DNA from 3 places in the Kluyvera sp. NPDC087067 genome. Region 1 is predicted to be linked to each of the others. Evidence: predicted binding sites of a transcription regulator. Region 1 holds the regulator's gene; each other region holds the start of a gene.
The links. Region 1 encodes ArgR, which controls arginine synthesis, uptake and breakdown. Its sites were predicted from a motif close to ANTGAATAAAAATACANT; they were not measured.

Region 1 (8,108 bases):
GGGCGGCGTGAACGCCTTGCCCGGGCTACTTATTAAGGCATATGCGGACGCTTGAGATACTCTTCGCTCTGCATCTCCTGCAAACGCGACAAGCAGCGCTGGAACTCAAACTTCAGCCGTTCGCCTTGATAGATGTTGTACAGCTCAACTTCCGCACTCACCACCAGCTTGACGTGGCGCTCATAGAATTCATCTACCAACGCGATAAAGCGTCGTGCTTCACTCTCAAGCAAAGGCGTCATCACCGGAACATCAAACAGCATCACCGTATGGAACAGGCGCGAGAGCGCGATATAGTCATGCTGGCTACGCGCATCAACGCAGAGCGTAGTAAAGGAAACCGCCAGCGTTTGATTCTCAACGCCGAGCGTGGGCAGCGGACGATGGTTAATTTCCAGCGTACTGGCGTTGTGCTGCGATGTGCCCGCCAGTGCCTGCCATAGTTTATCCATCTGCTGGCGCGTCTCGCTATTGAGCGGCGACAGCCACAAATGCGCCTGAGTGAGCGTACGCAAGCGGTAGTCGATACCCGCATCAACATTCATGACGTCACAGTGTTCTTTAATCGCTTCGATAGCAGGTATGAAACGCGCGCGCTGCAGACCGTTGCGATAAAGTTCATCCGGCGGGATATTCGACGTTGCTACAAGCGTAATACCGCGGGCAAATAACGCTTTCATTAAACCGCCAAGCAGCATGGCGTCAGTGATATCGGAGACAAAAAATTCGTCGAAACACAGAACGTCCGTCTCGGCTTTAAAGCGTTCGGCAACGATTTCCAGCGGGTTGCTGTGCCCCTGTAACGCGGCTAACTCTTCATGCACCCGCAGCATAAAACGATGGAAATGCAGACGCTGTTTACGCGTACCCGGCAGGCTTTGATAAAACATATCCATCAGCCAGGTTTTGCCGCGCCCGACGCCTCCCCACATATAAAGTCCGCGTACGGCGGTCGATGTTTCGGGCTCTTTCTTACCCAGCAGTTTACCAAAGCGCGCTTTTAGCCCTCCACCAGAAGCGGGAGGCGTTGTTTTTGTTTGAAGTTCCTGGTAAATGGCATCGAGGCGGCTTACCGCCTCACGCTGGACATCATCAGGTTGGTGGCTGCCCTGTTCGAGGGCCTGAAGATAGCGCGATGTGGGGGACAGGCTTTGCATGATCTAATTGTTATTCCTTTGAAAACCGGTATGTCTTACTTCACGATTGACTAAAAAAAGTCCGTTCTACACTACGCGATGATGCGTCAGGATTCCACTTCTACGGGATTAGCGGTTATAGTGGCACTATCGGGTGCAGGCATGGAGTTGCCGAAGTCGCCACTACCCTACGGAACAACAAAACAATGGGAGATGTTCATGACCTGGGAATACGCGCTAATTGGGTTAGTTGTCGGTATCATCATCGGTGCCGTGGCCATGCGTTTTGGTAATCGCAAATTACGCCAGCAACAGGCCTTGCAGTACGAACTGGAAAAAAACAAAGCTGAGCTGGAAGAGTATCGCGAAGAGTTGGTCAGCCATTTTGCACGCAGCGCAGAATTACTCGATAACATGGCCGATGACTACCGCCAGATTTACCAGCACATGGCGAAAAGCTCCAGCAACTTGCTGCCGGGGATGTCGCCTGAAGCCAACCCGTTCCGCAACCGTCTGGCGGAGTCCGAAGCCGGGAATGACCAGGCGCCGGTTCAGATGCCACGCGACTACTCAGAAGGCGCTTCTGGCCTGCTGAGAAGCGGTGCCAAACGCGATTAATCTGCATTTTTGGTTATTTTTCACGGGCGCATGATATGCGCCCGTCGTCTTCTGTACACGCCGACTATATTTAATTCAATAACATCAGCCTTTTTGGGAAGCATTGTCCTTATCTTCTGGGTCATGAGGGCCAGCATCAATGAGCAAATCGACATTACTGTTAAGTGCGTTAGCGTTAAGCATCGGACTCTCTCTTGCTGTACCTGCGCCAGCGTTGGCGTCATTACCCACGCAGGTGCCCGGCCAGGGGAGCCTGCCGAGCCTTGCGCCAATGCTGGAAAAAGTTCTGCCTGCGGTGGTGAGCGTAAAAGTTGAGGGAACCGCGCCGGTCAATCAGCAAGTGCCAGAGGAGCTAAAGAAATTCTTTGGCGACGAGGGTGGCAATGCCACAAACGATCCTTCACAGAAATTTGAAGGGCTGGGTTCCGGGGTGATCATCGATGCCATAAAAGGCTATGTGCTGACCAACAACCACGTCGTCAGCGATGCGCAGAAGATTAGCATCCAGCTTAACGATGGGCGCGAGTTCGATGCCAAGCTCATCGGCAGTGACGATCAGAGCGATATCGCCCTGCTGCAAATTCAAAAAGCCAGCCATTTAACGCAGATCGCCATTGCCGACTCTGACAAGCTGCGCGTCGGTGATTTCGCCGTCGCCGTCGGTAACCCCTTTGGCCTTGGGCAGACGGTAACGTCAGGGATTGTTTCGGCGCTGGGGCGCAGCGGCCTGAATCTGGAAGGGCTGGAAAACTTTATTCAGACCGACGCCGCCATCAACCGCGGCAACTCCGGCGGCGCGCTGCTTAACCTCAACGGTGAACTGATTGGCATCAATACCGCCATTCTGGCTCCCGGCGGTGGCAGCGTAGGGATAGGCTTTGCTATACCAAGCAATATGGCGCAAACCCTGGCGCAGCAGCTGATTCAGTTTGGTGAAATCAAACGCGGCCTGCTGGGTATTCGCGGTATGGAGATGACGGCGGATATTGCGAAAGCCTTTAATCTCGACGTGCAGCGCGGCGCATTTATCAGTGAAGTGTTGCCGGGGTCAGGTTCAGCGAAAGCGGGGATAAAATCCGGCGACGTCATTACCAGCCTGAACGGTAAACCTCTCAACAGCTTTGCCGAACTACGCTCCCGTATTGCCACCACCGAGCCGGGATCCAAGGTCAAACTGGGTCTGCTGCGTAACGGTAAGCCGATGGAAGTGGAAGTGACGCTCGACAAGAGCACCTCAGCCACCGCCAGCGCCCAACTGATTATTCCCGCGCTGGAAGGCGCTCAACTGAGCGATGGGCAGGCGAAAAATGGGACTAAAGGGGTGGTCATTTCCGATATCGAGAAAGGCAGTCCTGCCGCCCAGGTTGGTCTGCATAAGGATGATGTCATTATCGGCATTAACCGCCAGCCAACGCAGTCTATCGCCGAACTGCGCAAAGTGCTGGAAGCCAAGCCAGCCGTGATTGCCGTGAACGTTCTACGCGGAACTGAGAGCATCTATCTGCTTATGCGATAATCCATGTAAAACCGGACATAGCATGGAATGTATGTCCGGTTAACTCGTGGTATGCTTCGTCTCAGTTTCCTTATCAACGATGCCGGTATCATGCTTGTAAAGCTCTTACGTTCGGTCGCACTCGGTTTATTGGTCGGCGGCATACTGATTGCCACCGTCCCCTCTTTGCGCCAGTGGAACCCATTATCCACCCCGCACTTTAGCAGCACGGATGAAACGCCGGCGAGCTATAACCCTGCGGTGCGCCGCGCCGCGCCTGCGGTGGTCAACGTCTATAATCGCAGCGTCAACAACAGCACCAACAATCAACTGGAGATAAAAACGCTCGGCTCCGGGGTGATTATGGATGAACGCGGCTACATCATTACCAATAAGCACGTGATCAACAATGCCGATCAAATCATTGTCGCCCTGCAGGATGGCCGCGTGTTTGAAGCGCTATTGGTGGGCTCCGATAGCCTGACCGATCTGGCGGTACTCAAGATCAACGCCACCGGTGGCCTGCCGGTGATTCCGATTAATCCAGCACGCGTTCCCCATATTGGAGATGTGGTCCTGGCGATTGGTAACCCATACAACCTCGGACAGACCATCACCCAGGGGATTATCAGCGCCACCGGTCGTATTGGCCTGAACCCAAGCGGTCGGCAGAACTTCCTGCAAACCGACGCATCGATTAACCACGGTAACTCGGGTGGTGCGTTAGTCAACTCGCTGGGCGAGCTGATGGGCATTAACACCCTCTCCTTTGATAAGAGCAATGACGGTGAGACGCCGGAAGGGCTCAGCTTCGCCATCCCATTCCAGCTGGCAACCAAGATCATGGACAAGCTGATTCGCGATGGTCGGGTAATCCGTGGCTTTATCGGCATCAGCGGACGTGAAATTGCGCCTCTGCACGCGCAGGGCAGCAGCATCGACCCGATTCAAGGGATCGTGGTCAACGATGTCTCACCGAATGGCCCGGCAGCCCAGGCCGGTATCCAGAACAACGACGTGATTATCTCGGTGAACGGTAAGCAGGCGGTGTCTGCGCTGGAGACAATGGATCAGGTGGCAGAGATTCGCCCAGGTTCGGTCATTCCGGTTGTCGTGATGCGGGATGATAAGAAATTGACGATGCAGGTGACGATTCAGGAATATCCGGCATCAGACTAATGGACTAAAAGCAAAGGGGCCATACGGCCCCTTTGTGACAGTAAGACCTTGCGTCTTATTTATTGATGAACTCTTCACCCAGCTGAATATCTTTTCGCAGCGTCTCCAGCATCCCTTCCAGCGCCTGCTGTTCGTAGGCGCTCAGTTTGCCGATTGCGCGGCGTTCTTCAATCCCGTTTTTACCCAGCAGCAGCGGCTGTGAGAAGAAACGCGCGTATTCGCCGTCGCCTTCAACATAAGCACATTCCACCACGCCCTTTTCGCCCTGTAGAGCACGAACCAGCGACAAGCCGAAACGCGCTGCCGCTTGTCCCATCGAGAGCGTTGCGGATCCGCCACCCGCTTTCGCTTCCACCACTTCGGTGCCCGCGTTCTGGATGCGTTTGGTTAAGTCATTCACTTCCTGTTCGGAGAAGCTAATGCCTGGGATCTGTGACAATAAAGGCAGGATGGTCACGCCAGAGTGGCCGCCAATCACCGGCACTTCAACATCGCCACAGTTTTTGCCTTTCAGCTCCGCCACGAAGGTGTTAGAGCGGATGATATCCAGCGTCGTGACGCCGAACAGTTTGTTCTTATCGTACACGCCCGCCTTTTTCAGCACTTCAGCGGCAATGGCCACCGTGGTGTTGACCGGATTGGTAATAATACCAATGCAGGCTTTTGGCGCGGTTTTGGCAATTTGTTGTACCAGGTTTTTCACAATCCCGGCGTTAACGTTAAACAGATCGGAGCGATCCATACCGGGTTTACGGGCAACACCCGCGGAGATCAGGACCACATCAGCCCCAACGAGCGCTGGCGTCGCATCTTCACCCGAGAAACCTTTGATTTTAACATCAGTAGGAATATGACTGAGATCGACCGCGACACCAGGCGTGACGGGGGCGATATCATACAATGAGAGTTCTGAACCTGAAGGAAGTTGGGTCTTTAGTAGTAGGGCAAGCGCCTGACCGATTCCGCCGGCGGCACCAAGGACTGCGACTTTCATCCTAAACTCCTTATTATGGTTAATGACATTCAGGTAACGACCTGCTGTGGACCGCATAACCAACGCAGGAGAGACCTGTTGTTACTCCGTTGCGGCGACCTTAATTCACGAGGTAAATAATTACAATATAATTGCTTACAGAATGCGGGTTATCCAACAGCATTGTTGGCGTCATCGCATGACTTCCAGAAAAAGGCCTGTCTACGAAACCAAATTTTCATCAACTATCGATTACAATATACGCAGCATGTTGCGTAAAACAACAGCAATTTAATAACAATTCATTTACTTTTAACTTATTTGCGTCCCGTGACATAAGCATGTTTCTTAGGGCTAATATTTGCTAAAATCCTGCCTTTCTGTTTTTTATTTAGCCTCTTGGGGCAAATTGTTTTGCATAAAAATTCACCTATATGCATAATAATGTTAATTTCACCACCATACTCGGGTGACTTATGCGAAGTTCAACCAAACAAGAAGAATTAGTTAAAGCCTTTAAAGCCCTTCTGAAGGAAGAAAAATTTAGCTCTCAGGGCGAAATTGTTCAGGCCTTACAGGAAGAGGGCTTCGATAATATTAACCAATCCAAAGTCTCGCGCATGCTGACTAAGTTTGGCGCCGTGCGTACGCGCAATGCCAAAATGGAGATGGTTTACTGTCTGCCAGCCGAGCTTGGCGTACCGACCACCACCAGCCCGCTTAAAAATCTGGTGCTGGATATTGATTACAACGACTCCGTGGTTGTCATCCATACCAGCCCCGGCGCGGCACAGCTAATCGCACGTCTGCTGGACTCACTGGGTAAGGCTGAAGGCATTCTCGGCAGTATTGCCGGCGATGACACGATTTTCACCACTCCCGCCAGAGGCTTTAGCGTTAAAGAACTCTTTGAGGCTATCCAGATCCTGTTCGAACAGGAACTGTAAGGCTCTCTGCTGCCTCCTCTGGATGTCCAGAGGAGCGGCTTCTCCCCGCCCAACTCCCCTATCTTCCACTGCCGTTTCGTTAGCATTTAGTGCGATTTACCGCCTCAATACATATACACAGTGAATATATCCCGCCTTAAGCGCACAAAATATCAAATTATCCTATCTTTTTGATTTTACGCATTATTGACGTTTAACTTTGCCAGATTATGCCTTTTTTTATACATAAAAGTTCTAAAAATGACGGATTCTGACAAGTAATTACACGCGAAACCATTAGTCGGGTATTAATATTTCATGTGATTAGTGTATACTTAATTTCGTGATGAGGGTCACAGAATAAAGACCTTCCAAAAAAATTCGACGAGGTAAGAATCATGAAAATCAAAACAACCGTTGCAGCCCTAAGCATCCTTTCCGTTCTCTCTTTTGGCGCATTCGCCGCTGATTCTATCAATAGCGAGCAGGCCCAATCGCGTGAATCCCTTGGCACCGTTTCCATCGGCTCCGTAGGTTCCACCCCGATGGATATGCACCAAATGCTGAACAAAAAAGCACAGGAAGAAGGGGCATCTTCTTATCGCATTATTGAAGCGCGTACCGGTTCTCATTGGCACGCAACCGCTGAGCTGTATAAATAAGCTCTCGTGAAATAACGCTTTAATTATCAGCAAATAAAATATCTACAGCGGTTCAGGAATCAGAAAGAACGTCCTCTCACCGCTGCATAATAAGGTGAGGAGTAAATAGTATGAAAAGCGCAATTATCATCGCATCCCTTGGTCTGGCATCCGTACTCTCTTTCGGCGCAAACGCCGCCGCACAACAAATTAACGCCGACCAGGCACAGAATCTGCAATCCATGGGCACCATCTCTCTGTCACAGGTTGGGAGTGCACCAATGGACATGCGTAGCGAGTTAGCCGCAAAAGCTGAAAAACAAGGCGCTAGCAGCTACCGTATTATTGAAGCACGTACCGGCGATAGCTGGCACGCGACCGCAGAGCTGTACAAATAAACCCTCGTCGTCTTGACCGACGACTTGCCCTCGCCCTTTTGCGAGGGCTTTTTTTATCCGCGCCGAATGTTAAAACGCAGCATCCCTTCCCGCTCTTCTTCCGCTTCATCAAACAACAAGATCAACGCGCCATAGCGTCGACGCTGCTTATCATCGAGATGAATGAATTCAATCTCCAGAGGAAGCGGCATCTCTGGGCTAATCACCGCTTCCCACAGCGCATCCAGATCGCGGATCGGCTCGCCGTCGAGGGCAAAGAGTCGGGCAAACTCACGGTAAAAATCGCCCTGATCCTCTATCTCGTCAAAATCAAAAGTATAGATTTTCATCTCCACGCCCTCATCCAATCCCATGTGTCTATAACCCCCCAATGTGTAACGTTTTGACCTCAAGGTACTCTTCCAATCCCAGAACCGAACCTTCACGTCCCAGCCCCGACTCTTTAACGCCACCAAACGGCCCAAGCTCTGTCGATACCGCACACTCATTAATACCGATCATGCCGCTTTCTAAGGCCTGTGAGACCCGGAAGACGCGGGACAGATTTTGCGTGTAAAAGTAAGCGGCCAGGCCATAGGGAGTATTATTCGCGCGTTGAATAACATCCTCTTCATCGCTAAAGCGGAAGCAGGCAGCTAACGGGCCGAACGTCTCTTCCTGCGCCAGTTGCATCTGCTCATGACACTCCCCCAGCACCGTCGGTTGCCAGAAGTTACCGCCCAGATGATGCGGCTCACCACCG
Region 2 (8,108 bases), on a different contig from region 1:
CCACCAGCAGCAGGCCCGCCTGGGTAAACAAGACTTTACGGCTGGTTCGCTCCAGCAGCATAACGCCCAGCTCATCCTCAAGCTTACGAATCTGCCCGCTCAGCGTTGGCTGGCTGACATGGCAGGAATCGGCCGCCCGGCGGAAGTGCCGATGCTCAGCTAACGCCACCAGGTATTCAAGATCGCGAATATTCATTATTCTTCCTCCATCGCCACGATAGTCCATGGCGATAGATAGAATAGCAACGAATGATTATCCCTATCAAGGATTCTGTTTAATAATACAGCAAAGAAACAGGTGACCCTCGTTTAACCCTTGAAGTCGTCACACTGATTCGGAGTTTCTCTCAAACTCGACTAACTAAAGCCAACATGAACGTTTGCGGGCCCCGTGGCCCGCTTTTTTTTGCGTAAAAAACCCGGTGTCGCATTCGCTTAACCGGGCTCTCGATAATACCTGGTGCACTTTACTCTGTAGGCCGGATAAGGCGAAGCTGCCATCCGGCAACGTGCGCCGATCTGCCTGATGGCGCTACGCTTATCATGCCTACAAAGACAAAGGTTACGCGAGGCGTGCCTGCGCATCGCGGATAGCCTGCGCCACCTGCTGAGGCGATACGCCTCCTTTGGCCGCACGCTTATCAAGACAGGATTGCAGCGACAGAATCGGATAGACGTCTTCGCCAATCACCGCGCTGAATTTTTGCAGGTCGGCCAGCGCCAGATCCTCCAGCGGTTTGCCCTGGGCAATCGCCTCAACGACCGCTTCACCCACAATGTGGTGCGCTTCACGGAACGGCACGCCTTTGGCGACCAGATAATCCGCCAGCTCAGTCGCATTCGCGTAACCCTGCTGCGCCGCTTCCTGGCAGCGTGGACGTTTCACCTGAATACCGTCCAGCACCAGCACCGCCATATGCAGACAGTCCATCCAGGTATCCAGCGCATCGAATACGCCTTCTTTATCTTCCTGCATGTCTTTGTTGTAAGCCAACGGCAACCCTTTCAGGGTCATCATCATTCCGGTTAATGCGCCCTGCACGCGGCCACATTTGCCACGAATAAGCTCCAGCGCATCGGGGTTTTTCTTCTGCGGCATCAGCGATGAACCGGACGTCACGCGGTCGGAAAGCTCCACAAAGCCCGCTTCACCGGTATTAAAGAAGATCAGATCTTCGGCAAAGCGCGACAGGTGCACCATGCCAATTGACGCATTAGAGAGCAGTTCCAGCACGTGGTCACGGTCAGACACGCTATCCAGACTGTTACGGGTCGCAGAGGCGAAGCCCAGCCAGCCTGCCAGCTGTTCACGGTCGATTTCGTAGGCGGTTCCCGCCAGCGCGCCGCAGCCCAGCGGGCTCACATCCAGACGCTTAAGGGTATCGTGCAGACGACTTTCATCACGCGCCAGCATCTCCACGTAGGCCAGACACCAGTGCGCAAAAGTCACCGGCTGCGCACGTTGCAGGTGGGTATAACCCGGCATCACCGCATCCTGATTGGCCTGCGCGGTTTCCACCAGCGCGGTTTGCAGTTGGCGGTTCGCCGTCAGCAACTCAGCCACAGTATCTTTACACCACAGCTTGAGATCGGTGGCGACCTGGTCATTACGGCTACGCCCGGTGTGCAGTTTTTTGCCCAGCTGACCGACTTTATCGATGAGCTTGCCTTCCACCCAGCTATGAATATCTTCAGCATCGCTTTCGAGGATCTGCTGCGGGTTCGCACGAACCTCTTCCAGCAGTACGCCGAGCGCGTCTTCCAGCTGAACCTGCTCCTGCTCGGTCAGTACGCCAACGGTTACCAGCGCTTTAGACCAGGCAACAGAGCCGATGATATCCTGCTCCGCCAGGCGGTAGTCAAAGCGTAAAGAGTCATTGAACTGTTTGAACCGCTGATCCGCTGCCTGAGTAAAACGCCCGCCCCAAAGTGCCATAACATGCTTCCTTAAATTCGTTTATTGATGCCGGATATTGAAAACAACCCTCACCCCGACCCTCTCCCTGAGGGAGAGGGGGAAAATCGGTGCCGCCATCCCACACCGGCGCCGATCGGTCCCCTCGCCCCTCCGGGGAGAGGGTTAGGGTGAGGGGAAAAACTTATGCCAGAATACGCGTACCGATCGGCGTGCCGTTAAACAGCGCCGGCAGCTGCTCCGCGTGACGCCAGGAGGCGATATCCACCGGACGCCCCAGCGTGCGCGCCGCATCAAGCGCCGCGTTCACCTTCACAATCATGCCATCGGTAATAATGCCCTGGTCAATTAGCTGCTCGGCCTTCGCCGCCGTCATCTCGGCAATACGCTGACCTTTACCGTCGAGAATGCCGCTCACATCAGAAAGCAGAATCAGATCCGCGCCCAGCGTCGCCGCCAGCGCCGTTGCCGCCTGATCGGCATTAACGTTCATCAGCTGCCCTTCAGCGGTCACACCGATTGAACTGACCACCGGCAGGAATCCGCCTTCCAGCAGGAGATTAATCAGTTTCGGCGAGCCGGGCTGTGCCAGACCCACGTGCCCCAATTCTTCATCGAGCCTGGTCACCTGCACACTGTCACCATCGCCCAGGAACAGGCCAACGGAGGCAATATCATGCTTCTTCGCCCATGCCAGCAGCGTTTTGTTGGCGGTACCCGCCAGCGCCCCGGTAATGATGTCGATCTGGTCAGCAGGGGTGACGCGCAGGCCATTTTTCTTTTTCACCGGCAGATTAAGCTGCTTCATCAGCTCATCCACCACGCAGCCGCCGCCGTGGACAATCACCAGCGGGCGCTGATGTGATTCACGATAGTGCACCAGCGCGGTAAACAGACGCTCCAGCGCTTCTTCGCTATCCAGTAACACGCCGCCCAGTTTGATAATTAATGGATTCATCGTCGTCACACCTTAAATAAGAGACTGCGTCTCAGCGAAGCCGAAACGAATATTGGCGCACTGCACGGCCTGTGCGGCAGCGCCTTTCAATAAGTTGTCTTCGGTCGCCACTATAATCAGGTGCTCGCCCTGAACGGCAAAACCGATATCGCAAAACGGCAGCCCGACCACGTTTTTCAGTGCCGGCACGCCCTTGTCGTATAAACGCACCATCGGCTTGTCGGCGTATGCCTGTTGTAAAGCGGCAGCCACCTGTGCATGGGTCACGCCCGGCTTCAGTCGACAGGTGATCGTTTCCAGAATACCGCGCGCAAAGTTGCCCAGATGCGGCGTGAAAATCACCTCCGCTCCAAGGTGGCTGGCGATTTCCGGCTGATGGCGGTGGGTAAACACGCCATACGGTTGCAGGCTCACTTCGCAGAAGCTGTTAGAAATAGCGGCTTTACGCCCGGCACCGCTCACGCCTGAAGTGGCGTTGATCACCGGCCACTGGTTGAGATCCAGGAGATCGCCATCAATCAGTGGTTTCAGAGAAAGCTGCGCCGCCGTTGGGTAACAGCCCGGCACCGCAATCAGCTTAGCCTCTTTTAGCGCGTCTGCGCGCCACTCGGCCAGACCATATACCGCCTGCGCCAGCAGTTCTGGATGCTGATGGGTGAAACCGTAATATTTTTCATAGAAGGCGCCATCGTTGACGCGAAACGCACCGGAAAGGTCGAACACAACGCAGCCCGCCGCCAGGAACTGCGGGGCCAGGTCATGGCTTACTTCATGAGCGGTCGCCAGGAACACCACGTCCACATCCGCGCTGAATTCACTGATGTCGGACATCGGCTGCAACGGCAGATCGACAATGCCTTTTAGCTGTGGATGCAAATCGGAGATTAGCTTTCCCGCATCATTGCTTTGCGCTGAGACCGTCAAAGCGGTTATGTTCATATGAGGATGGCGATTTACATAGGTCACAAGCTCCGCGCCAGCGTAACCGCTCGCGCCCACAATCAGCGTATTCAACATCGGTGCAATTCACCTTCTTATGTCTGTTTGCCTGATTAAGCGTAAACACTTCACCTTACACTTGGTGGGTTTTATTACGCCTAATGATAATGTATTTTTATTCACAAATACTGCATGAATATTGATACTATCACGACCCGAGGTGTGTCAACAATGAAAAACAATTTACCCCCATTTATCGAGATTTACCGTGCGTTGATCGCCACCCCGTCCATCAGCGCAACCGAGGAAGCGCTCGATCAGAGCAATGCGTCTTTAATCACTCTGCTCGCTGACTGGTTTGCCGCTTTAGGCTTCGAGGTAGAGGTGCAGCCGGTGCCAGGCACCCGCCATAAATTCAACCTGCTTGCCCGCACCGGTCACGGTGCAGGCGGGCTGCTGCTCGCCGGTCATACCGATACCGTCCCGTTTGACGATGGCCGCTGGACGCGCGATCCCTTCACCCTCACCGAGCATGAAAACAAGCTCTACGGTTTGGGTACTGCCGACATGAAAGGTTTCTTTGCGTTTATTCTCGACGCATTGCGCGATGTTGACGTTACACAGCTGAAAAAGCCGCTCTATATTCTGGCGACCGCCGATGAAGAGACCAGCATGGCGGGGGCGCGCTACTTTGCCGAATCCACCGAAATACGCCCGGACTGCGCCATTATCGGCGAGCCCACCTCGCTACAACCGGTGCGCGCGCACAAAGGCCATATGTCGAATGCGATTCGCGTTATGGGCCAGTCCGGCCACTCCAGCGATCCGGCGCGCGGCGTTAACGCTATTGAAATTATGCACGACGCCATTGGCCGCGTGATGCAGCTGCGCGACTCGTTGAAAGAGCGCTATCACTATGAAGCGTTCACCGTGCCTTACCCGACGCTCAACCTCGGCAGCCTTCACGGCGGTGATGCTTCAAACCGCATTTGCGCCTGCTGCGAGCTGCATATGGATATTCGTCCGCTGCCGGGCATGACCTTAAACGATCTCAACGGCCTGCTGGGTGAAGCGCTGGAGCCGGTCAGCGCGCAATGGCCGGGCCGACTGACCATCAGCGAGCTGCATCCGCCGATTCCGGGCTATGAATGCCCACCGGATCATCAGCTGGTTCAGGTACTGGAAAAACTGCTCGGTACACAGACCGAAGTGGTGAACTACTGCACCGAAGCGCCGTTTATCCAGAACCTGTGTCCGACGATCGTGTTAGGCCCCGGTTCCATCAATCAGGCCCACCAGCCGGACGAATACCTGGAAACGCGCTTTATTAAGCCGACGCGCGAGTTAATTACCCAGGTGGTGCATCACTTCTGCTGGCACTAATGTGTTCTGCCCGGTGGCGCTACGCTTACCGGGCCTACCCCCGTCTGTAGGCCGGATAAGCAAAGCGCCATCCGGCATCTCAAAGCCGCGCTCTCCTTCACATTTTCATAAGCATTTCTTATCTGGCACGATGCAAATTAACTTTCGTAAATTGCCGCGATTTATTCGTTTGCTGAAGCGATTTCGCAGCAATTGACGTAAGGGTTTTTACGTGGCTTTATAAAAGAGGTGTCTTTATTCTGCCCTTACGTTCCAGGGGTTGGGATATAACAAAATAAAATGAGATGGGGTGTCTGGGTTAATGAACGAACAATATTCCGCGTTGCGTAGTAATGTCAGTATGCTCGGTAAAGTGCTAGGCGATACCATCAAGGATGCGCTTGGCGAGAACATTCTTGACCGTGTCGAAACTATCCGTAAGTTGTCGAAATCTTCTCGTGCGGGCAATGAAGCCAACCGCCAGGAGCTGCTGACCACCTTACAGAACCTGTCTAATGATGAACTGCTGCCGGTTGCCCGCGCGTTCAGCCAGTTCCTGAACCTGGCCAACACCGCTGAGCAATATCACAGCATTTCGCCAAAAGGCGAAGCCGCGAGCAACCCGGAAGTGATTGCCCGTACCCTGCGTAAACTCAAAGACCAACCCAATCTCAACGAAACTACCATCAAGCAGGCCGTTGAATCTCTGTCGCTGGAGCTGGTACTGACCGCACACCCGACCGAAATCACCCGTCGCACGCTGATCCACAAGATGGGCGAAATCAACAACTGCTTAAAACAGCTCGATAATACCGATATCGCCGACTACGAACGCAATCAAGTGATGCGCCGCTTGCGCCAGCTGATTGCGCAGTCCTGGCACACGGACGAAATCCGTAAGAACCGCCCAAGCCCGGTTGATGAAGCCAAATGGGGCTTTGCGGTTGTTGAAAATAGCCTGTGGGAAGGCGTGCCAAACTACCTGCGGGAACTGAACGAACAGTTAGAAGAGAACCTCGGCTATAAATTGCCGGTGGATTTCGTGCCGGTGCGCTTCACCTCCTGGATGGGCGGCGACCGCGACGGCAACCCGAACGTGACCGCCGAAATTACCCGCCATGTGCTGCTCCTGAGCCGCTGGAAAGCCACCGATCTGTTCTTAAAAGATATTCAGATCCTGATTTCTGAGCTGTCGATGGTTGAATGTACCGACGAACTGCGCGAGCGCGTGGGTGAAGAAGGCGCGACCGAGCCGTATCGCTATCTGATGAAAACCTTGCGCAGCCAGCTGATGGCTACGCAAGCCTGGCTGGAAGCGCGTCTGAAAGGCCAGCGCCTGCCGAAACCTGCCGGTCTGATTAGCCAGAACGAACAGCTTTGGGAACCGCTGTACGCCTGTTATAAATCCCTGCAAGCCTGCGGCATGAGCATCATCGCCAACGGTGAGTTGCTCGATACCCTGCGCCGCGTGAAATGTTTCGGCGTGCCGCTAGTACGCATTGACGTACGTCAGGAAAGTACCCGCCACACTGAAGCGCTGGGTGAACTGACCCGTTATCTGGGCATCGGCGACTACGAAAGCTGGTCTGAAGCCGATAAACAAGCCTTCCTTATCCGCGAACTGAATTCTAAACGCCCTCTGCTGCCACGCAGCTGGGAGCCAAGTAATGACACCCGCGAAGTGCTCAACACCTGTAAAGCGATTGTTGATGCTCCGCAGGGTTCCGTGGCCGCTTACGTTATCTCAATGGCCAAAACGCCGTCCGACGTACTGGCCGTTCATCTCTTGCTAAAAGAAGCCGGGATCACGTTCGCCCTGCCGGTCGCTCCGCTGTTTGAAACGCTCGACGATCTCAACAACGCCGACGACGTAATGACCCAACTGCTGAATATCGATTGGTATCGCGGCTTCATTTCAGGCAAACAGATGGTGATGATTGGCTATTCCGACTCCGCAAAAGATGCGGGCGTAATGGCCGCATCCTGGGCGCAATATCAGGCGCAGGATGCACTGATCAAAACCTGCGAAAAAGCCGGTATTGAACTGACATTATTCCACGGTCGCGGTGGCTCAATCGGCCGTGGCGGCGCACCGGCGCACGCCGCGCTGTTGTCACAGCCTCCGGGCAGCCTGAAAGGTGGCCTGCGCGTTACCGAACAGGGCGAGATGATCCGCTTCAAATATGGTTTGCCGGAAATTACCGTCAGCAGCCTGTCGCTGTACACCAGCGCCATTCTGGAAGCGAACCTGCTGCCACCGCCGGAACCCAAAGACGAGTGGCGCGGCATCATGGACGAGCTGTCGGATATCTCCTGTGAGATGTATCGTGGCTATGTGCGTGAAAACAAAGACTTCGTCCCTTACTTCCGTTCGGCAACGCCAGAGCAGGAACTGGGCAAGCTGCCGTTAGGCTCTCGCCCTGCAAAACGCCGCGCAACCGGCGGCGTCGAGTCCCTGCGCGCCATTCCGTGGATCTTCGCCTGGACCCAAAACCGTCTGATGCTGCCCGCCTGGCTGGGTGCCGGTGCCGCGCTGCAAAAAGTGGTCGAAGATGGCAAGCAGAGTAAGCTTGAAACCATGTGCCGCGACTGGCCATTCTTCTCTACCCGTCTGGGTATGCTGGAGATGGTGTATTCCAAGGCTGACCTGTGGCTCGCCGAATATTACGATCAGCGCCTGGTGAAACCAGAGCTGTGGGCGCTGGGTACCGAACTTCGTGACCTGCTGGAAGCGGATATCAAAGTCGTCCTGGATATCGCGAACGATGCGCACCTGATGGCCGATCTGCCGTGGATTGCCGAGTCCATCCAGTTGCGTAATATCTACACTGACCCACTGAACGTTCTGCAGGCAGAACTGCTGCACCGTTCACGTCAGGCGGAAGAACAGGGGCTCGAACCGGATCATAACGTTGAGCAGGCGCTGATGGTCAC
Region 3 (8,108 bases), 440 kb from region 1:
TATTATCGACGCGCAGCTCGCCCCGGGTGATATCGGTCGCCTGCACTTTTACCGGCGCGATAACCTGCTTGTACTCTCTGAGCCCCGGCCCTGGGGTCTGGTCGGAGAAAACCAGCCCATCGAGGCAAAAATTGTAGTTATTAGGATAGTCACCGTAGTCGCCGCCAAATTTGTACCATACCGCGCCGCTGTCGTCGGTGGCCTGGATACCGTGATCGCACCACTCCCACACGTAATGACCCTGAATGCTGTCGTGCTGATAGAACACGTTCTGGTATTCGCTGAGCCCGCCGGGGCCGTTGCCCATCGCATGAGCGTATTCGCAGATAATGCGTGGTTTTTCATGCGGATGCTCACCGAATTCGTTCATCAGCGGCACGCGGGTATACATGGTGGAGATGATATCCACCACTTCGGCGTCGCGATCCTCTTCGTAGTGCACCAGACGGGTATCATCCAGCGCTTTGGTGGCCTGATACATCGCGCGGATGTTGCAGCCGTAGCCGGACTCGTTGCCCAGCGACCAGATGATGATCGACGGATGGTTTTTCTGCGCGTGAACATGGCGCACGATACGCTCGACGTAAATGTGCTCCCATGCCGGGTCGTCGGTGATGGCGCTCAGGTTGCCGACGTTGGCGAAACCGTGGGATTCGACATCGGTTTCCGCCATCACGAACAGGCCGTAAATGTCGCACATCTCATAGAAACGCGGGTCGTTCGGGTAGTGGGCGGTGCGCACCGAGTTAATATTGTGCTGCTTCATCAGCAGCAGATCTTTCTCCACGCGGTCCATTCCCACCGCACGACCTTTCAGATGGTCGTTATCGTGGCGGTTAACCCCGTGCAGCATCACGTAGCGGTTGTTGATGTAGAACAGACCATCGCGCACTTTGATATCGCGGAAGCCAACGCGCTGCGGGATAACTTCGATAATTTCCCCGGCGGCGTTTTTCAGCGTCATCACCAGGTGGTAGAGGTACGGATTTTCTGCTGACCACTGCTGCGGCGCTTTCACATCAATAGCAAAATCGACGTTCAGCTGCTGGTTGACGGTCAGGCGCTGGGTTGTGCCTTCATATAGCGCTTTTTCACCGTCGAACAGCGCATATTCCAGCGTGACTTCACCCGCCTGGGCGGCGAGGTTTTCCAGCACCAGCTGGCAGGAGAGAGTGGCGTCAATATAGTCGTCATTAAAATCGGTGCGCAGGGTGAAATCCTGCACATGCAGCGGATTTTTCCCGACCAGGTACACATCGCGGAAAATACCCGCTGACCACCACATATCCTGGTCTTCAATGTAGGTGGAGTCGGCCCACTGCATCACGCGTACGCACAGCAGGTTGTCGCCGGTGTTTACCGCGTGACTGATATCAAACTCTGCCGTCAGGCGGCTGCCTTTACTAAAACCAATGTACTGACCGTTAACGTAGACTTCGAAATAGGTTTCGACGCCATCAAATTTAATAATGGTCTGCTGATCCTGCCAGCCGTCGCTGAGGGTAAAGATGCGCTGATAGGCGCCGGTTGGGTTATCGGTCGGAACGTAGGGTACGTCAATCGGGAAGGGAAAACCTTCATCGGTATATTGCAGCTGACCGTGGCCTTCCATCTGCCACATTCCCGGCACGGTGATCGGCCCCCAGTCGCTAAGGTATTGCGAAGTGAACGCTTCTGGTACCAGCAGCGGGTTGGTGAAGAAGCGGAAGTTCCATTGTCCGCTGAGGGACAAAAAGCGGCTGCTGGTTTCACGGGCGAAGGTACGCGCCTGGGCCTGCGAATCGTAAGAGAAGAAATAGGCCCGTGGCGGCAGCCTGTTTTCATGAGTGAGTTGAAGATTTTCCCAGCGATTCATATCGCCTCCCTGAACGGACTAAACGGATATGATGCATTTTAGTAAAAGTTTTACTAAATAAAACCGTCGGAGATGATTTACTTTAACTCGATCACAAAATGAGCGTTACCGGGCGCCTGTGGTTGGCGTCGGGAAAGGGACATTCCCGGAGGCGATGCTGCGCATCTGTCCGGGCTACTGTTGTGCAGACGGCGGTGAACCCGTAGCCCGGGCTGCCGTTTTGCAGACGGTGCTGAACCTGTAGCCCGGGCAAGGCGCGTCAAGCGCCGCCCCCGGGAGCCGAGCGCAGAGGATTTCGCGTCAGAAACGCAACTAGCGGGTAGTACCGCGCAGTTTTAGCACGCTCGGAACATAGACGTTTAGCGGCAGCGCGCGCCCATCGCGGGCTTTTTCAAACAGCAGGTTCACGCCCTGGCTGCCCATCATTTCTGAGTGAATGCGCACGGTGGAGAGTGGAGGGAAGGTAAAGCGTGCGGTGGGGATATCATTAACGCTGATAAGCGAGATATCTTCCGGGATAGCGAGTCCGCGTTCGTGGATAGCGCGCAGTACGCCGATGGCAATTGAATCCGATGCGACAAACAACGCTGTGGGGAAATCCGCTTTCGCCAGCATGATTTTTGCAAGCTCATAGCCAGAAGAACTGGAAAAACCACCGCGCCAGATGTCATCTTCCGACACCACCCCTTTAAGACGGCCGTACTCAGCGAAGGCCACTTCACGGATATCAGCTTTGCCGGGTTCATCCTGGCCGCCGATAAACCCGATGCGCGACGCGCCCTCGGCGATAAAAAAGTCGATAACTTCTTTTGCGATACGCACCAAATCGATATCCACGGCATCATAGTTGCTGCCAGGTTCATGGAAATCGATAAAGCAAATATTATCCGTTAACGCAGTGGCCGCGTCACGAATGGCGAGCGACGGCTGCCCGACAATCAATACGCCGGTGATTTTTTTCAGTTCCGGTAGCGCGTTGTTGAAATAGCAGTTTGTTAGCTCAATGCCGAGCTTTTCGCATTGCGTTTCAATGCCGTGGCGAATCGCCAGATAGTAAGGATCGTTGATTTCAAGATCCTGCTGATAGCTGTAAATCGCCAGAATATGATGGTGCCCAACCGCGTGTGCCTGGGTCTTACGCGAGCTGGTGCTCTTATATTCCAGCTTCTCGGCAATCTCCAGGATACGGTGCTTTGTCTCTTCTTTCACGTTCAGGGTGGGGTCGTCGTTTAATACCCGTGAAACCGTTGCCAGCGAAACGCCCGCTTCGGTCGCGATATCTTTCAGTGTAGCCATTTTTTCTCTTCTCTGACGTTGCCCCATTGATGCAAACCATTGTAAAGCAAGCGAGGGCTCCTGCATCTTTTTTCAGTAAATTGACGCGGTATTATTCAATACCCACCCGACATTTTCTCTGATGTAAACAGTGATTGACCTAACATTGTTGTCAATATTATGCGGAAAAACTGATGATTTTTGTTATTTTTTACTAAAACTTTACTAAGGTGGAGGGAGAAGATGGAAACGGTAGTTTATGGTGATTTTGCCAAACTGGAGATGCGTACCGGCAAGATTGTCGCCGTAGAGCGCCATGCAAACGCTGACAAGTTATACATTGCTCAGATTGATGTTGGCGAACGTACCTTGCAGACGGTGACCAGCCTGGTGCCGTACTACAGTGAGGAAGAGCTTCTGGGAAAAACCGTGGTGGTGCTGTGCAATCTGGCGAAAGCGAAAATGCGCGGGGAAATCTCCGAGTGCATGCTTTTGTGTGCAGAAACTGATGATGGCAGCGAAAGCGTCCTGCTCACACCGGAGAAGCTGATGCCAGCGGGTGTACGAGTGGTATAGCGGTAGATGGAGGGTAGGCCTGATAAGCGTAGCGCCATCAGGCGCAACGGTGCCGATTGCCGGGTGGCGGCTTCGCCTTACCCGGCCTACACGGGCTGGAATGCACCTAACCCTCTCAAAAGGGTAGCCCGGCCGAACGCAGTGACGTCGGGATTGGTTGCGAGCCACCCCGGGGGCGGCGTAAACGCCTTGCCCGGGCTACCGGTTTACACCAGATCCGTCATCAACACCTTCGACCGACGCTGGTAGTTATACAGCAGCTTTTTACTCTCCGGCAGCAGCTCCACATCAACCGGCTTAAACCCGCGCTCCTGGAACCAGTGAATGCTGCGCGTGGTCAGCACAAACAGATGATTAAGCCCCATCTGTTTTGCCTGCGTAGCAATACGCTCCAGCAGCACCTCGCCGCGCGATGAACTCCGGTAATCCGGGTGCACCGCCACGCAGGCCATTTCGCCGATCTTTTCCTCCGGGAACGGATAAAGCGCGGCGCAGGCAATGGTGGTGTTATCGCGCTGAATAATGGTGAACTTGTCGATCTCCATCTCCAGCTGTTCGCGAGAACGACGCACCAGAATCCCCTGTTGCTCCAGCGGGGCAATGAGATCCAGAATCCCGCCGATATCGTTAATGGTGGCGCGGCGAATTTGCTCGGCGCTCTCCATCACAATCTGCGTACCAATACCGTCGCGGGAGAACAGTTCCTGCAACAGCGCGCCGTCTTCCTGATAGCTAATCAGGTGGCTGCGACGCACGCCGCTGCGGCAGGCTTTTACCGCGCCGCGCAGGAAACGCGCGGTGCCGGAAAGGTAGTCGCCTTCCTGCTCGAGTTCTTCAATACGCGCCTGTGCTTCGTTCGGGAACAGCTCCGGGACAATCTCGCCCGCCTCGTTGTAAACCCCTTGCGACGAGCAAAAGCCGATCATCTTTTCCGCTTTGAGCTTAATCGCCAGTTGGGTCGCCACTTCTTCGGAGGTGAGGTTGAAGCTCTCACCGGTCACTGAAACGGCAACCGGCCCCATCAGCACAATCGCCCCGTTGTCGAGCTGGCGGTGGATCGCTTCTTCATCAATACGACGAATACGTCCGCTGTGGCAGTAGTCGATGCCGTCATCCACCCCTAGCGGCTGGGCGATAATAAAGTTGCCGCTCACCACGTTGATGTGCGCGCCCTGTAGCGGGGTATTGTTAAGGCTCATCGACAGCCGTGCGGTAATATCCAGCTGCAGAAGACCCGCAGCCTGTTTCACCAGCTCCAGCGTTTTAGTATCCGTAACACGAATATGTTTATGGTAGGTCGGCTCATGGTGGTGCTCAGCCAGATTGGCATCGATTTGCGGGCGCGCGCCGTAGACCAGCACCAGGCGAATGCCCAGGCTGTGGAGCAGACCAATATCGCTGACGATGCTGGAAAAGTTTTCATGCTCAATGGCTTCACCGCCGAGCATAATGACAAACGTCTTCCCCCGGTGGGCGTTAATATAGGGGACAGAATGACGAAACCCCTCTACCAGTTCGGTTCTACGTTCCTTCACCACGGCACAACCCTCAATGCATGACTATTCGTAATTAATGTATTTTTATTCTGTTTTCGGGCGAAACGCAAGCCGGATTTTGCCTAAATAACGCAATAGCCTGCTGCCAATTGTGTTGATCCTACGAATGTTTACCCTTTTATAGATGACAGCTTATCCACCTTTGGTTAAAGTTTTCGGTCAATCGTAAAATGCGTAAATTCAAATTGTCTTTTTTTGCCTGGGATGGAGCATGTCGGGAAGTCAGTCGTTAAGTCGTCGTCGCCTGTTAAAAGGGGCGGGCGCCATGTGGTTGTTGAGCGTGAGTCAGGTGGGTTTAGCTGCCGTTAGTCAGGTGGTGGCTGTGCGTATCTGGCCGGCGTCCAGCTACACGCGCGTCACGGTGGAGTCTAACCGTGTGCTTAAGTACCGACAGTTTGCGCTAAGCAATCCTGACCGTATGGTGGTGGATCTCGAAGGGGTTAATCTGAACTCGGTGCTAAAAGGCATGGGGGCGCAGATTCGCGCCGACGATCCCTATATTAAATCGGCGCGTGTCGGGCAGTTTGATCCGCAAACCGTGCGCATGGTATTTGAGCTAAAACAAGATGTTAAACCGCAGCTCTTTGCCCTGGCGCCGGTCGCCGGTTTTAAAGAGCGCCTGGTCATGGATCTCTATCCTTCCAACAGCAATGACGTGCAGGATCCGCTGCTGGCCTTGCTGGAGGAATACAATAAAGACGGCCTCGAAAATCAGGTTCCGCCAGCGCAAAGCGGCCCGCAGCCGGGCAAAGCCGGGCGTGACCGTCCGATTGTCATCATGCTTGACCCCGGTCACGGCGGCGAAGACTCCGGCGCGGTGGGGCTGCATAAAACGCGGGAAAAAGATGTGGTACTGCAAATTGCCCGTCGCCTGCGCGCGCTGATTGAGAAAGAAGGCAATATGAAAGCCTACATGACGCGCAACGAAGATATTTTTATTCCGCTCAAAGTCCGGGTGGCAAAAGCGCAAAAGCAGCGCGCCGACCTGTTTGTCTCCATTCATGCGGATGCGTTCACCAGCCGCCAGCCGAGCGGTTCCTCGGTGTTTGCGCTGTCGACCAAAGGGGCCACCAGTACCGCGGCCAAATACCTCGCGCAAACCCAGAACGCCGCTGACTTAGTGGGCGGCGTGAGCAAGAGCGGCGACCGCTACGTTGACCACACGATGTTTGATATGGTGCAGTCGCTGACCATTACCGACAGCCTGAAGTTCGGTAAAGCCGTGCTGCAAAGGCTTGGTAAGATCAACAACCTGCATAAAAATCAGGTCGAACAGGCCGGTTTTGCGGTATTAAAAGCGCCGGATATTCCATCAATCCTCGTCGAAACCGCGTTTATTAGTAACGTTGAAGAAGAACGTAAGCTGAAAACCGCGGCCTTCCAGCAGCAAGTCGCCGAGTCAATTCTCGCAGGCATCAAAGCCTACTTTGCCGACGGCGCGACGCTGGCAAGGCGCGGGTAATTTACCGTGTCGCGACTCAAAAGCGTCCACGGCGGCAACACCCGTGAAGCAGCGGCGCTGCTCGGCATCTCTGCCGACCAGTTGCTGGATTTTAGCGCCAACATTAACCCGCTAGGTATGCCGGAGAGCGTAAAGCAGGCCATCATTGCCCAGCTTTCATGTGCCGAGCATTATCCCGACGTAGACTATGCGCAGCTGCACGCGGCGCTGGCTGCGCATCACGGGGTGCCTGTTTCGTGGGTATTGGCGGGCAACGGTGAAACCGAATCTATTTTCACCCTTGCACGCGGTTTAAAGCCGCGTCGGGCGATGGTGATTGCTCCGGGCTTTGCCGAGTACCGCCGGGCGCTGGACACGCTTGATTGCCAGGTAGAGACTTTTGCCCTGCGCGAAGAAGACGGCTGGCAGCTGACCGAGCGCATCTTACCGGCGCTAAGCGCAGAGCTTGACTGCCTGTTTTTGTGCACGCCGAATAACCCGACCGGGCTGCTGCCCGAGCGCACGCTGCTGGAGGCGATAGCCGAACGCTGCCGGACGCTCGATATTACGCTGGTCTTAGATGAAGCATTTATCGACTTTATCGCCGACGAACCCGGTTTTATCCCGCATCTTGGCGAACATCCGCACATTTGGGTGCTGCGCTCGCTCACCAAGTTTTACGCCATTCCTGGCCTGCGGTTAGGCTATTTACTCAACGGTGACGCCGAGGCGGTGGCGCGACTGCGTAAGCATCAGATGCCGTGGTCAATCAATAGCTTTGCCGCGCTGGCAGGTGAAATTGCCCTGTGCGATGACGCTTATCAACAGGCAACCCGGCGATGGCTGGCGCAGGAAGGCCCGCGATTTTATCAGGCGCTGTGCGACATTGATGGGCTGACAGTGTATCCGGGGCAAGCCAACTATCTGTTTTTACGCTGTGAAAGGCCGGATGTTGAATTGCAGTACGCGCTGCTGCAACACCATATTCTTATCCGCAGTTGTGCCAACTATCCGGGGCTGGATGCGCGCTACTTCCGCGTGGCAATTCGCAGCGAGGCGGAAAACCAGCGGCTGCTGGCGGCGCTTCGTCAGGTGCTTAGCTGAACTCCGCCCGACACCTTACTTACCAGGTGCTGTTTCGGCCACCAATCGCTGAGTTTTTGCTGTGCCAGCGCCCATCTCAAATATTCCACATCGTGGCGATGGCGGTCGAGCATTAACCCGACCACGCTGCCGCTGTGCGCCACGTTTATTCCGTATAATCCGCAAGATTCAACCAGCGACAGCAACGTCGTAAACTCCGGTTTGGGCAGCAGCGCCTGGCTGGCGATCGCGCTGAGCGTTGCCGCCTCGCCTAACCGTTCCGGGCTATTGCTGGCGCAGCCTGCCTGCACCTTTTCCCACG

Region 2: argC (N-acetyl-gamma-glutamyl-phosphate reductase) is a predicted target of ArgR. The motif match lies at 3,979-3,996, and genes of this name have one in related genera.
Region 3: argA (amino-acid N-acetyltransferase) is a predicted target of ArgR. The motif match lies at 5,278-5,295, and genes of this name have one in related genera.

Annotation. Positions count from the first base shown of each region.
Region 1 covers NZ_JBIUZS010000002.1:698,207-706,314, forward strand. The annotation lists gene zapE (cell division protein ZapE) at 33-1,157, opposite strand; gene zapG (Z-ring associated protein ZapG) at 1,356-1,754, shown strand; gene degQ (serine endoprotease DegQ) at 1,894-3,270, shown strand; gene degS (outer membrane-stress sensor serine endopeptidase DegS) at 3,361-4,428, shown strand; gene mdh (malate dehydrogenase) at 4,484-5,422, opposite strand; gene argR (transcriptional regulator ArgR) at 5,878-6,348, shown strand; gene yhcN (peroxide/acid stress response protein YhcN) at 6,726-6,989, shown strand; gene yhcN-B (DUF1471 family stress response protein YhcN-B) at 7,100-7,366, shown strand; gene ACIPDS_RS08660 (hypothetical protein) at 7,420-7,695, opposite strand; gene ACIPDS_RS08665 (NAD-dependent succinate-semialdehyde dehydrogenase) at 7,724-8,108, opposite strand, start outside.
Region 2 covers NZ_JBIUZS010000011.1:89,200-97,307, reverse strand. The annotation lists gene oxyR (DNA-binding transcriptional regulator OxyR) at 1-196, opposite strand, end outside; gene argH (argininosuccinate lyase) at 563-1,936, opposite strand; gene argB (acetylglutamate kinase) at 2,100-2,873, opposite strand; gene argC (N-acetyl-gamma-glutamyl-phosphate reductase) at 2,886-3,890, opposite strand; gene argE (acetylornithine deacetylase) at 4,044-5,195, shown strand; gene ppc (phosphoenolpyruvate carboxylase) at 5,497-8,108, shown strand, end outside.
Region 3 covers NZ_JBIUZS010000002.1:261,823-269,930, reverse strand. The annotation lists gene ebgA (beta-galactosidase subunit alpha) at 1-1,855, opposite strand, end outside; gene ebgR (transcriptional regulator EbgR) at 2,168-3,151, opposite strand; gene ACIPDS_RS06680 (tRNA-binding protein) at 3,374-3,706, shown strand; gene argA (amino-acid N-acetyltransferase) at 3,913-5,244, opposite strand; gene amiC (N-acetylmuramoyl-L-alanine amidase AmiC) at 5,474-6,724, shown strand; gene cobD (threonine-phosphate decarboxylase CobD) at 6,731-7,807, shown strand; gene ACIPDS_RS06660 (L-threonine kinase) at 7,792-8,108, opposite strand, start outside.